Regions from separate parts of the Mucilaginibacter sp. P4_A11 genome, predicted to be linked through region 1. Evidence: riboswitches for the same ligand, from Rfam matches in the RefSeq annotation. Region 1 holds a riboswitch; the other holds the start of a gene.
The links. Region 1 has a riboswitch for S-adenosylmethionine ahead of AC1DUD_RS17090 (protein-disulfide reductase DsbD domain-containing protein). Riboswitches for the same ligand answer to the same signal wherever they lie in the genome.
Positions count from the first base shown of each region.

Region 2: it holds a riboswitch for S-adenosylmethionine, as region 1 does, so the genes downstream of both, AC1DUD_RS10160 (transmembrane 220 family protein) here and AC1DUD_RS17090 (protein-disulfide reductase DsbD domain-containing protein) in region 1, are expected to answer to the same signal.

Region 1 is NZ_JBFUHE010000008.1:139,727-143,144, reverse strand. It holds gene AC1DUD_RS17090 (protein-disulfide reductase DsbD domain-containing protein) at 912-1,358, opposite strand; SAM riboswitch class I at 1,559-1,668, opposite strand; gene AC1DUD_RS17085 (family 2A encapsulin nanocompartment shell protein) at 1,813-2,733, shown strand; gene AC1DUD_RS17080 (family 2A encapsulin nanocompartment cargo protein cysteine desulfurase) at 2,717-3,418, shown strand, end outside.
Region 2 is NZ_JBFUHE010000004.1:231,973-235,390, forward strand. It holds gene AC1DUD_RS10150 (DUF72 domain-containing protein) at 1-727, opposite strand, end outside; gene AC1DUD_RS10155 (SDR family NAD(P)-dependent oxidoreductase) at 866-1,627, opposite strand; SAM riboswitch class I at 1,856-1,970, shown strand; gene AC1DUD_RS10160 (transmembrane 220 family protein) at 2,272-2,694, shown strand; gene AC1DUD_RS10165 (transglutaminase-like domain-containing protein) at 2,918-3,418, opposite strand, start outside.

The DNA.
Region 1 (3,418 bases):
AATTAATGGTGGGGTTAATTAGAATGCTGTAAAGATAGTAACAAATATGATAAATACAATAAAATCTATAGATTTAGTAGAATATTTTTTAATTACACCCTATTTATCTCATTAAAGCCTTAAAGGCATTTAAATTTTATTTTTTATCGTAGAGACGCATCACATGCGTTTCCTTTAGGACGAGCGAATCACCAGGTAGAAACCATATTGAAAAATAGCCTCTTACATCTTAAAGCACGAGGCACCTACGGAGCCTTGAGAAGTATATCCATTAGGCTATAAACACGTTACTCCTACGGAGTATAAAGCAATATGGCTGACGTGCCAATCGGCCTCAGAGAGGCCACGTGTTTATAGACAAAATTTAAAGAGATATTGGACTCCAGCGGAGTCTCGTACTTCAAAACGATTTCCCTGAATGTCAATATTGATTTGCTTATGAAGACACATGTGACACGTCTCTACATAAAATGTTTTTAATCCAATTCAAACTTCTTCTTATCTTGTAAACGATCAACATCCTGGTCTGTACAGCACACGCCTGTTTTACCACCATAGCAAAGCAACGCACTTAGTACAGCCAGGATGTTGATCTTATTTCTGGATCAATTTCCGGGATAAAAGCGCAAATTAACAACAATGGTAATTACAGAAAAGGATGCCACCATTCTGTAAGCGGGCTTTAGTGATAAAATTCAATTTCGGTTTCATGGTATTTATTTGTGTAAACCAGGTTTAAGCAAGTGGAGTTGTCCCCGACACTTTGCTCCGTCTAACAGTTCAATTTGGTGGCTAATGAGCTGTTAAACTATATTACTATTTTGTGATCGATAAATTCCGCTTTTTCTAAAGTCGTAAGTTCTAAGTTAAAAATAGAAAACCAGACTTGACTTGCGACTTTCGGCTTAGTACTATTTCACAGGAATGCTGAACTCAACATCCTCAGGCGGCAAACATTGCTTGTTACTGCATACCATATAGTTCAGGGTACCATTAACTAATGCCTGCCCGTTTTTAAGTTTTACTTTTTGCTGAAATATAACCGATTGCTCAAAGTACTGCACATTCATACTAAATGCCTTTTCATACTTGCTAACAGCTTTAGGCTCTGTTGTATTGCCGTTTAGCGTATAGTCGTCACTTTTATCAAACCTGAACGAGGTTTTTATCGGGCCTCCATCGGCAACGTTTTGCGAGTAAATATGCCAGCCCTTATCAATAGTTGCTTTTATAAACACAACGGCCTGCTCTTTATCAATCTTCTTTGCCCCATACGACCATTTTACTGGTGCCAGGATCTGCGCATATGAGGCAGTGCTAATGACAAAGGTTAAAGCTGCAAGTATTAGTTTTTTCATTTAGTGTGATATACTGATGATGTTGTTTTGTTTGATCGCCTTACTTGTAAATAATTAACGGCAACAACACAGATCTGTATAGCAGATGGTTTTATATATTTTCATGAGTAAACAGGTTTTCATCTCTTTTTTTTGTTTTCATATCCAATAAAACTTACCAGAAAAAGAGCCGTGGAGATATGTATATAAACCTGTAGCATCTCTTATCTTTCTCCTTTGCAGGAGCAGGAATTAGCACCTTTTACATATGGTATTGTACAGGTTGCCAAGACTTCATGGGGCCTTTCCCTCCGTCTTTTCTGGATAAGTATTAAAGAACTGATGATGCAAACATACAATTAAATCTATAATTCCTATAGATTTAATATAATTTATTTTCTTATCATTGCAACACAGGTGTTAACCATTGAAAAGCACCACCAATCAATCTTTAAAACACTTATTAATTATCTAAATGCCCGATCAAAAACCAAAACAAACAGCCCTTGGCGATGTAGCCGCCAGGCAGTTGGCCGTAGCCACCCGTACCGTTCCCCAATTATCAACCATTACCCCGCGTTGGTTAACACATTTATTAAACTGGATCCCTGTTGAATCAGGCGTTTACCGCTTAAACAAAGTTGTTGATGCCAATAATGTGGAAGTGGATTGCTCCAACCGTGATGAACGTGAATTACCGTCAACTTATGTTGATTATGAGGAAAACCCGAGAGAGTACAACCTGAGCGCTGTAAACACCGTACTGGACGTGCACACCCGTGTATCCGACCTTTACAGTAAACCTTACAACCAGATCAGCGAGCAGTTACGCCTTACCATTGAGATTGTTAAGGAACGCCAGGAAAGTGAGCTGATCAATAACACCGAGTACGGTTTGTTAAGCAGCGTTGCCCCATCACAAAAAATTAAGACAAGGCTCGGGCCCCCTACCCCGGATGACCTGGATGAACTGATCACCAAAGTGTGGAAAGAGCCAGGATTTTTCTTGCTGCACCCTTTAGCCATAGCCGCTTTTGGTCGTGAATGTACCCGCCGGGGCGTACCGCCGCCAACTGTTTCTTTATTTGGTTCGCAGTTTATCACCTGGAGAGGCATCCCGCTTATCCCATCTGATAAATTACCTATCGTCAATAACAAATCTAAAATTATCCTTTTGCGCACAGGCGAAAGCAGGCAGGGCGTAGTAGGCTTATTCCAGCCAGGCTTACCGGGCGAACAATCTCCCGGACTATCTGTGCGGTTTATGGGCATCAATAATAAAGCTATTGCCTCATACCTGGTATCGCTTTATTGCTCATTAGCTGTATTGGTTGATGATGCTATAGCTGTTTTAGAGGATGTTGATTTAGGTAATTATTATGAGTACAAATATTAATCCGGATAACCTGCCCAACCTTCAGGAACTGGAACAACTGGCCAACCAGTTTTTCAAAGCCGGGCCGGGCGGCATTGTAAATCAATTACCTGTTCAGCAGGCTCCTGAGGCTTTTCCGTTGCCGGGCAGTATAGCTGATGCAGGTTCATTTAATCCGCATCAGCATGCAGAGGCGCCTGCTACTTCTATTCCTTCAAGTACTATTGGCGGTGGCGGAGTTTCGCCATCGGCCATTCACCAGCATAATGCTATCAACCTGAAGGATCCGCAAACCAGTTTCGCGGATCCTAATTTAAGCGCACATGCTAACGCTTCGGAGCCTGTTCAGCATAGCCCGGTTAATGTTTTTGGCGCACAATTGCCCCCAAAGCCCGGCTTTGGTTATGATTCATACCTGGTAAAAACTGATCTCATACCCGAAGTATCTTTAAAGCAAAATTTTCCGGTTGAGCAGCTTTCACCTGCGCCCGAACACCTGCTTCATCTGCCTTATCAGCAGGATCAGGGCTTTGAAGCTGATTTGAAGAAGATATTAAGTAACATTAATACTTCAGGCCCTTCAAATGCTTTACCATTTACCGGCGCACCCGTAGCTACCGAGATTCCTTTTTATTTTTTATCAGATACCCATGGTTTGCCAACGGTAAAATCCGACAGGGAAAAGGTTAAGCAGGTTGGTATCAGC
Region 2 (3,418 bases), on a different contig from region 1:
CAACGCGGGCGTAATCTGTTGGGTGCAGGCTGTTGCCTACAAAGCGAATAAAAGTATGCGGCGTAGGTAAAGCCATATGTACCACATCCCGGCGACCGCTGGCATCGGTTATTATCGAACCAATGTTTAAATCACGGAAAAGGTTAAATACCCTATCGCGGTTTTCGGCGACGGCATACCAATCTTTATGGCGCAATTCAACAAATACAGGGATATCTTTTGGTAATTGTTCAAGATATGCCTTAAGCTCCGGGAAACTCTTCGGCGTGTAATTATCGCTTAACTGCAAAAACAGCGGACCAAGCTTATCGCCGAAGGCTAAAATACCTTCATAATAAGTAGTGGTAATATCCTCCGCGTTTTTTAACCTGCGAATATGGCTGATGCTCTGCGAAAATTTGGGGCAAAATTTAAAACCAGGATTGCTATCTGCTTTGGCTCCCCATTTGGCAATGGTATCAGGCCCGTAAACCTGGTAAAAGGTAGCATTAAGCTCTATACAATCAAAGTGCTTTACGTACTCGTCTAAAAAATTAGCGTCTTTGGTTTTTGGCGGATAGATCTTACCGACCCATTCCTTACGTCCCCATTTGGCACAGCCAACATGTACCTGAAGTGGCATATCATTTTTAGCGGCGGCAAGTGTATCAACAGTTATCTGCGGATCGGCCGGCAGGGTAAAATCAACCCTTGATAATTCTTCGTCAGTTACTCTACCAAATTCCATAATGCTTTTTTGTGCGAAAGATAGGAAATTGTCTGAATCAGAATTTACCGAATTTTTAAATTAACAGGATGCATTGCAGACAAATCACCTGATTCTGAAAATTCTTCAATCCTGTAAATTCTGATTCAGACAATCAATCTACAAAAACATCCCACCCGAAGCTTCAATACGCTGTGCATTGATCCAGCGGGCATCTTCTGTGCAGAGAAAAGCTACTACACCGCCAATATCATCGGGCTGACCTACCCTGCCCAAAGCGGTGGATTGTGACATCCTTTCTTCTAAACCCGGATGCGAATCGAATGCGGCTTTGGTAAAATCGGTTTGGATAATACCGGGGGCCACAACATTCGCAGCTATGCCACGACTGCCTAATTCTTTTGCCAAATATTTGGTGAATACTTCAATTGCACCTTTCATTGAGGCGTAGGCAGCGTATCCCGGTGTTGAGAAACGGGCCAGTCCGGTCGAAAAATTAATGATGCGGCCGCCATCGGCAATTACGGGTAAACTTTTCTGGGTTAAAAAGTAAACACCTTTAAAGTGCACATTGAACAGGTTATCAAAATCCTCCTCAGTAGTTTTTGCAAATGGCGATGCGGCATCAATACCCGCGTTATTGATCAGGAAATCAAAAGTTTCACGTCCCCATTTTTCATTCAATGTCGCTTTTAGGTCGGTAATAAAAGCATCAAAGGTGGATACAATACCCGTATCCAGTTGCAAAGCAGCAGCCTTCTGCCCTGCCGATTCAATTTCTGCAACAACAGCTTCTGCTTCTTCTTTTTTACTGCGGTAAGTAACAATTACGTCGATTCCTTTTTTGGCAAGATGCAGGGCGGCGTTTTTACCTAATCCACGGCTGCCGCCGGTTACAAGTGCTATTTTATTTGTTCCCATTGTGTTGTTTTTAAATGTTTTAACAATACAAAGGTGCAATAGTTAGCAACTAAAATTATGGTGACTACTTCAGATTAAATGGTGATCATTTCAGTTTTTTGAACTTGATTCATAACTGAAGAAAATAGCAATCTGAATAAAAAATAAAAATTCTACTTAAACTATAGGAATTATATAATTTGTTTTTATATTTGCACTGTCAACAACGACAAAACGTTCTTTTAATTTAACTTATCAAGAAAGACTGAGGGAAAGGCCCAAAGACGTCTTAGCAACCTGTACATCCGCATAATGTAAAAGGTGCTAATTCCTGCTCCTGTGCAAAACAGGAGAGAGATAATTATATCTACACCCCACAACCGATCTGATTAAGTGATTTTTTATAGTTTTCAAGTCGCGTGACCGAGAGGATAGGTGGGGGTCCGCAATACCCTAAACGGCAGTTCGAATCTGCCCGCGACATCAAATTTTCCCAAATAGTTTTTCATCCTGTATTTCCTAAGCCTGCTTTTTGCTGCAATCAAGCTGCACAAAAACTATTTTCGCACTTCAAAAAGTGCAAACTAAATCCCTATATTTAGCATTGCTTAACCTGCATTTAAGCAAGATAAACCGGTGTAAATTATTGCAATTGCTTTTTACTTATGAAGATCTTCAACATTGTATGGGTTGTACTTTTTATCATTTTTGCGGGTTTACAATATAACGACCCCGACCCTTACCTTTGGATGCCCATTTACCTGTATTGTGCCTGGTTTTGTTACCTGGCGGTTAAAAAGGAGTTTTACCCTATTGGTTATGCAGTTGGCATTATCACTTTTACAGGCTACGCAATTTATAAGATATTTGATAATAACGGCCTTATCGACTGGTTTGAATATCACCACGCCGAAAGCCTTGTACAAACCATGAAAGCCGAAAAGCCCTGGGTTGAAGAAGTACGTGAATTTTTCGGATTACTGATCTGTGTGGGGGTACTGGCGGCTAACTGGGTTTATGGGGTAAAGCAGCGTAAAAAAGTACCGGCAAAAAAGGGAAACGATAAGAGTTTAGCAAAGAAGCGCTAAAAATGCATTTACAAATAATAAAGAATCGTCATTGAGAGGTACGAAGACAACCGACCGAAGGGAGCTCATTAATACCTATAAAAAACAATTATAATTATTAATAATCCCCGATTGGCAGGTCCGCCCTGTATAATTTGGGATTGCTTCGTACCTCGCAATGACGGCGAGAGATGTCACTTTTTCCATTGTTGTCTTATTTGAGGCAGCAGTGCCTGCCATTCTTTTACAAGTACGATAATCCCTTAAATTCACTATCGCCATAATAAAAGGGCGCAAAGCCATCTTCGACAAGCTCACAACTTACCTGCATAGTAGTAAAGGTGACATCACCAAAAATATTGGCTATGGCCGAATCCGCAGCGTCATGGCCGGTAGCTATTTTGATAAGACCATTCAAAGGCACCAGTCGCGTGGCATCAAAAAGCACCCATTTGCCCCCAAGATAAGCTTCAAAACAGGCATGAAAATCGGCTGGTTTAAGATGATAGGCATAACCCGTAAAGTAACGTGCAGGTATAGTCAGCGCACGGCAAAGGGCTATGCCCAGGTGCGCGAAATCACGACAAACGCCGGCCTGTTCAGTCACCGTATCAAAAGCCGATGTTTGCGAATTGGTTGAGCCGCTTAAGTATTGGACGTTTTTATGAATCCAGTTGGTTAATTCAACTACCTGCTCAAAGGGGTTGGTGATATGCCCGAACATATTGTGCGCAAGGCGGTATAG